Panacibacter microcysteis: one gene and its partner. The protein of the gene in region 2 interacts with the protein of the main gene of each other region in a pairwise test. Links are inferred from orthologs where the notes say so. Each region holds a gene or a part of one and is shown on either strand. Other genes may lie near its edges. The genes, in order: uvrA and uvrB.

The links.
Region 1: the proteins of uvrB (region 2) and uvrA interact in binary tests that used the Escherichia coli proteins (3 or more experiments, as listed by UniProt). The link is inferred for Panacibacter microcysteis from one-to-one orthologs.

What each region holds. Positions count from the first base shown.
Region 1 is NZ_JADWYR010000002.1:714,947-718,753, reverse strand. What follows is about bases 108-3,583. They hold uvrA (excinuclease ABC subunit UvrA), read right to left. Parts: upstream 3,185-3,583; coding sequence 308-3,184; downstream 108-307. Other genes in these bases: I5907_RS14920 (energy transducer TonB), read left to right, coding at 108-254. Also shown: more of I5907_RS14920, read left to right, coding at 1-107; I5907_RS14910 (DUF2911 domain-containing protein), read left to right, coding at 3,620-3,807. UniProt on the Escherichia coli protein: The UvrABC repair system catalyzes the recognition and processing of DNA lesions. UvrA is an ATPase and a DNA-binding protein. A damage recognition complex composed of 2 UvrA and 2 UvrB subunits scans DNA for abnormalities.
Region 2 is NZ_JADWYR010000001.1:1,950,608-1,953,829, forward strand. What follows is about bases 105-2,995. They hold uvrB (excinuclease ABC subunit UvrB), read right to left. Parts: upstream 2,623-2,995; coding sequence 586-2,622; downstream 105-585. Other genes in these bases: I5907_RS07860 (T9SS-dependent choice-of-anchor J family protein), read left to right, coding at 105-297; I5907_RS07870 (enoyl-CoA hydratase/isomerase family protein), read left to right, coding at 2,703-2,995. Outside these bases: more of I5907_RS07860, read left to right, coding at 1-104; more of I5907_RS07870, read left to right, coding at 2,996-3,222. UniProt on the Escherichia coli protein: The UvrABC repair system catalyzes the recognition and processing of DNA lesions. A damage recognition complex composed of 2 UvrA and 2 UvrB subunits scans DNA for abnormalities.

The DNA of each region.
Region 1 (3,807 bases), on a different replicon or contig from region 2:
AAGATAACTTAAAAACACCGGAACGCCTGATGAATATTTTAGGTGTGGGAGTACACACCGCAATCGTTGTATTTATGATTGACAAAGAAGGCAAAATTGACAAGGATATTTATCTTGAAAAGTCTGTTGAATGGGCCGGCGATAATGAAGTAATTGCTTTAATCCAAAACGCTCCTGATTGGCAACCTGCCTATCAGAATAACAAAGCTGTTTTTTACCGCATGAAACAAAGTATTTCATTCAGCGTAAACTAAACGCTACCAGGTTTACTTTTTAAACCTGGTAGCGTTTGAACATTTTATCAAGTTTATGCCATCTCAATCTTCAGGAACTTCGCAGTATGGCTTTCTTTAGCTTTTACAATCATTTCTTCAGGTGTTCCTTCAAACAATATTTTACCGCCACCATCGCCACCCTCAGGACCAAGATCAATCACATGATCAGCAACTTTTATTACATCAAGATTATGCTCAATTACTAATACGGTATTACCACGATCAACAAGTTTATTAATCACATCCAGCAGGTGTTGAATATCCTGGAAATGTAAACCGGTGGTCGGTTCATCCAGGATATAGAATGTTTTACCAGTATCTTTTTTAGCAAGTTCTGTTGAAAGCTTTACACGCTGTGCCTCGCCGCCGCTAAGCGTTACAGCAGACTGCCCCAGTGTAATATAGCCCAGGCCAACATCCTGCAATACTTTTATTTTACGGTAGAGATAATGCACTGGCTGAAAAAACTCACAGGCCTCGTCAACAGTCATATTCAGTACATCGCTGATCGATTTTCCTTTGTACCTTATTTCCAGTGTTTCCCTGTTATAGCGTTTGCCATTACATTTCTCGCAGTGCACATACACATCCGGCAGAAAGTTCATTTCAATTACACGCATTCCGCCGCCTTCACAAACATCGCAGCGGCCGCTTTTAACATTGAACGAAAACCGCCCCGCATTGTAACCGCGAATCTTTGCTTCGGGAACGGAAGCATACAATGTTCTGATCTCTGTAAAAAAACCGCAGTAGGTCGCAGGATTGCTTCTTGGCGTTCTGCCAATGGGTGACTGGTCTATTTCGATAACCTTATCGATGTTCTCAAGGCCCTTGATCGTCTTATATTCCATCACATTCACCCTTGAATTATAAGCATGCTTCGCAAGCAGCGGGTACAGTGTTTCGTTGATAAGTGTTGATTTACCACTGCCACTAACACCGGTAACAACGATCAGTTTACCCAATGGAAATTTCACTGATACATCTTTCAGGTTGTTTCCTTTCGCGCCCTTTAGTTCCAGTACTTTTCCATTACCCTTTCGTCTTTCTGCAGGAATGGCAATTGTTTTTTTACCACTCAGGTATTGGGCAGTATCAGAATTTGACTCCAATATTTCTTTTGGTGTACCAGCTGCAACAATTGACCCGCCGTATTTACCAGCCTTCGGACCAATATCCACTAGGTAATCAGAAGCCATCATAATGTCTTTGTCATGCTCTACCACAAGCACACTGTTACCTATATCCCGCAGGTTTTGCAGGGCAGTAATTAATCTGTGATTATCCCGCTGGTGCAGACCAATAGAAGGTTCATCCAGTATATAGGTAATACCCTGTAATTGGGAACCGATCTGTGTTGCAAGCCTTATGCGCTGAGACTCGCCACCACTAAGCGTTCTGGATGGCCTGTTTACAGAGAGATAGGTAAGGCCAACATCCAGCAGGAACTGCAGCCGCTCTCTTATTTCCTTCAGTATATCTTTTGCAATGGCGTTTTGTTTATTACTCAGGCGCTTTTCAATATCGATAAACCATACCATCAGTTTATCGAGGTTCAAGTCACTTAGCTCAGAGATATTCCGCTCATCCACTTTAAACCAAAGACTTTCTTTTTTCAAACGTGCGCCATGGCAGGTAGGGCAATTTTTTAACGTCATGTATTTCTGCACCCACTCCCGCAACACTTCGGTGCTGTACGATGAGGAAAACCATCTTTTCAGCATGGGTATTATGCCTTCATAACTGCCGGTATATTCATTCGGCACAGACTCATCATCCGTATCAACATCGAGTGACGCATTGATGCTTTTATCGCCGTACAACAACAGGTCAAGCTGCTCTTTGGGCATATCCTTCAAAGGCACATTTAGTTTGATCTTGTGTTTCTTTGCAAACACTTTCACCTGCTGGTAAACACTTGCATCCCTTTCTTCGCCAAGCGGCACAATACCGCCTTCTTCCACCGTTTTAGTTTTATCGGGCAATACAAGTTCCATGTCTATCGTAAACACACTGCCCAGTCCTTTACAGGTAGGGCATGCGCCGTAAGGAGAATTAAACGAGAACGAATTGGGAGAAGGTTCTTCGTAACTGATGCCGGTATCAATGCACATCAGTTGTTTGGAATATTGAGCAAGTTCATCACTGTCGTTCACAAGCATGAACATCAGGTCTTTGCCCATCTTAAGGGTTTGCTGTACGCTCTGGCTTATACGCACCCTAAACTCCTGCTCTACTTTCAAACGATCTACCACAACTTCTATATCGTGAATTTTATATCGATCCACCTGCATGCGTGGCGTTATGTCTTTTACCTCTCCATCTACACGCACTTTTACAAAACCTTTCTTGCGTATGTCTTCAAACAATTCCCGGTAGTGCCCCTTACGGCCACGTACAAGCGGTGCAAGTAATGTGATCTTTTTGCCTTTGTATTTTTGAAAAATGTTCTCTACAATTTCCTCTTCACTAAACTTCACCATTTTTTTACCCGTGTTGTAACTGTATGCCTCCCCCACCCTTGCAAACAGCAAACGAAGGAAATCATAAACTTCGGTTACGGTACCAACTGTAGACCGGGGATTTTTATTGGTAGTCTTCTGCTCAATAGAGATTACGGGAGAAAGCCCGGTGATCTTATCTACATCGGGTCTTTCCATATCACCGATAAACTGCCGCGCATAGGCGCTGAAACTCTCCATATAACGGCGCTGACCTTCATTAAAAATGGTATCGAACGCTAGCGACGATTTGCCGCTGCCGCTTACACCTGTAAATACAACCAGCTTATGCTTGGGTATGGTAATGTCAATGTTTTTCAGGTTATGTTCACGTGCACCAATTACTTCAATCACTTCTTCCTGCTGCGTACTTACTGTAGCAGCCACTTCCGCTTTCTTTTTCGCCATAATAGTTTTTGCTAAACGTCAAAATTAACTAAGAGTTTTAGAAAGACAAGGCTAAATTTTTGTGCCAAAAAAGCCTGCAACATGCCTCTGCCTGTGTAAAAACCAACGCTGGCAGCCCATGCCCACACATGCACTGCCGTACAAGTGAGTGACACAACCGGGGCATAATAGTAGCAATACAGCCGGCAAAACAATCACCATTTTCGTGCATAATTTATTTGGCATAAAAAAGAAATGATGTTACCGGCAGTAGAATAAGCATGAGACTTTTGTTGTGTCACTCACTTGTACTGCAACAATACTACCCGGCAGGGTGCGGCCATGTTACGTGTAAATAACCCCGTTCATGTATTTAACAGGCAAAGGCAGGGCAGATTGTGATTAGCGGTTTCCACGTTTTCATAATTACAATTTCCTTTGTTGAAATTAACTGCTATGAAAAAAATGATCATTCCCTGCCTGGCAATGATGGCCTTTGGCATCAGCGCCGCTGCACAGGCTTTGCGTATACCGGGTACTGCCAATATTGTATGCATGACCGGCAGAAAAGTAGGCGTTACAGATATAGAAATAAAATACAGCGCGCCGGGGGTAAAAGGCCGCGAAGGCAAGATTTACGGCAC
Region 2 (3,222 bases):
GCTAATGCTTCCATCACCGCTGTTTCAGCAGATGCAGTAAAACAAAATGTAAAGGCCACTGTTTATCCGAATCCTTTTACAAGCAGCTTTCTCGTTACTCTTAATGAAAAACAGCCTGTGCATGTAGCTATAACTGTTGTTGATATGCAAGGCAATATTTTAAAAGCTGTTAACAGAAACGTGGATGCAGGCCCAACACAGATAAACATTCCTGCTAGTGAACTTGCAAAAGGTTTGTACACATTAAAGATTCAAAAAAGTAATGGTGTAGAATATATCAAGGTCATCAAACAATAAAAAGGGTAGTTTACAATAAAAAAGATCACGCAAAAGCGTGATCTTTTTTTTAAATGTTTATTTGGTCAGCTATATTGCTACTATTGTGCTTTGGTTGTGTCACTCACTTGTACTTTCTGTTGGCTCTTCAACAGGACGAAGCTGAGTTTCATACCAGGTACAAATGCAGGTCAGAGAAACTTATTATAACTGCATAAATAGTCTTCGCATTGCTCAATAAAGTTTCAAACGTACAAGCGTGCGACGCAACAGGCGATGCCATAAAATGCTACTGCCGGGTACATAAAATTACTTCATTGCTTCAAGCTCTTTTTGCAAACGAAACATCTCATCTCTTAATCTTGCAGCCTCAATAAAATCCAGGTCACGTGCTGCTTTTTCCATCTGTTTCTTTGTTTGGCTGATTGCCTTTTCCATTTGAGGAATGGTTTTATATACCTCCTGCTCCTCAGCAGCGTGTTGCACAAGACCTTCATCTGCACCAATGGCATATGGGTTCTTTTCGTTAAAGCCTTTGATATCAAGCACGGAGGTCTGTTTCATAATTTGCTCAATCGATTTCTTGATTGTCTTTGGCGTAATGTTGTGTTGTATGTTATATGCAACCTGTTTTTCACGTCTGCGTGTTGTTTCGTCAATTGTTCTTTGCATACTCTCCGTCATCTTATCGGCATAGAAGATCACAAGTCCGTCAACGTTACGCGCAGCACGCCCGGCAGTTTGTGTAAGTGATCTTTCATTACGTAAAAAGCCTTCTTTGTCAGCATCAAGAATGGCAACCAGGGAAACCTCCGGCAGATCAAGCCCTTCACGTAAGAGGTTAACGCCAACCAACACATCAATGTCACCCAAACGCAACTGCCGCAGTATTTCCACGCGTTCAAGCGTATCAACATCGCTGTGTATGTATTTAGATTTAATGTTGATGCGGTGCAGGTATTTGTCCATTTCTTCTGCCATGCGTTTGGTAAGTGTTGTAACAAGCACACGGTCGCCTTTCGTTACACGTTTATCGATTTCATCGAGCAGGTCATCAATCTGGTTTACACTGGGTCGTATTTCAATAGGTGGGTCCAGCAGGCCTGTAGGGCGCACTACCTGTTCAACTACCACGCCGCCTGTTTGCTCAAGTTCGTAATCGCCCGGTGTGGCACTTACAAAGACTGTTTGACCGATGAGGCTTTCAAATTCATGAAAATTGAGTGGCCGGTTATCGAGGGCAGAAGGTAAACGAAATCCGTAATCAACAAGAATGAGCTTACGGCTTCTGTCGCCACCATACATGCCAGCAACTTGTGGAACAGTCTGGTGACTTTCGTCTATAATGCAAAGAAAATCTTTTGGAAAATAATCGAGTAAACAGAATGGTCTTGTGCCGGGATGACGACGATCAAAAAAGCGTGAATAGTTTTCAATGCCATTGCAGTATCCCAGTTCACGAATCATTTCAAGATCATATTCCACACGTTCTTTCAGGCGCTGCGCCTCAATAAGTTTACCCACGCTTTTAAAATATTCTGTCTGGGCTGTCATCTCATCCTGGATCTCGTGCATAATGCTTTGCAGCATGTCTTTAGGTGCTATGTATAGGTTTGCAGGAAAGATAGCTGCGTTATCTACTTTTTCGATGCGTTTATTGGTGGTTACATCTATGGTTTCTATTTCTTCTATTTCATCGCCAAAGAACGTTATGCGGTAGCCATAATCCACGTATGGCAAATTGATGTCAACTGTATCGCCTTTTACCCGGAACGTACCACGCTTAAATTCAATTTGTGTTCTCGAGTATAAACTATTTACAAGCGAATGCAGGAAGCCTTGTCTCGAAATGGTCTGACCGCGTTCTATACGTACGATACCGTTTTCAAAATCAGTTGGATTACCTATGCCGTAGATACAGCTAACGCTGGCAACCACAACTATATCCCGTCGCCCGGTAAGCAAAGCTGCCGTGGCCTGCAAACGAAGTTTGTCCAGTTCTTCATTTATGCTCAGGTCTTTTTCAATGTACACATCGCTGACGGGCAGGTAAGCTTCGGGCTGGTAATAATCATAGTAGCTTACAAAATATCCTACGGCATTGTCCGGAAAGAACTGTTTAAACTCTCCGTACAATTGCGCCACGAGGGTTTTGTTATGTGTAAGAACAAGTGTAGGCCGCTGTACATTCTGAATAACATTGGCCATGGTAAATGTTTTACCACTGCCTGTAACACCAAGTAGTGTCTGGTATCTTTCGCCATTTATCAATCCTTCGGTTAACTGTTGAATGGCGCCCGGCTGGTCTCCGCTCGGCTCGTATGGCGCATGTAATTTGAAAGGCATACTGCTAAGTTAGCAAGTAACGAATGATTGTTGCAGGCACATCTTTAAAAGAATCTTTTACTTTTGGAAAAATAACTTCTATGTATCAAACATTGCTTACCAATAAAGAAAATGGCATTCTTACCATCACGGTTAACAGGCCTGATAAACTTAATGCACTGAACAAAACCGTAATGGAAGAAATAAGCATGGCTGTTGATGAAGTGTGCAAAGATGAAACGATTAAAGCAGCCATTATAACCGGCGCAGGACCGAAAAGTTTTGTGGCAGGTGCAGACATCAGCGAATTTATAGGGCTAACTGTTGAAGAAGGTAAAGCACTTGCCAAAAAGGGCCAGGATGTTTTTTTTAAGATAGAAAACGCACCTAAGCCAATTATAGCATGCGTAAATGGTTTTGCATTGGGTGGCGGCTGCGAGCTGGCAATGGCCTGCCACTTTCGCCTGGCAAGTGACAATGCAAAATTCGGCCAACCGGAAGTTAACCTTGGCTTGTTACCCGGCTACGGCGGTACACAGCGGTTAACACAGTTAATAGGTAAAGGCCGTGCAATTGAGTTAATGATAACCGGCAACATGATAGACGCAGCAACTGCTTTGC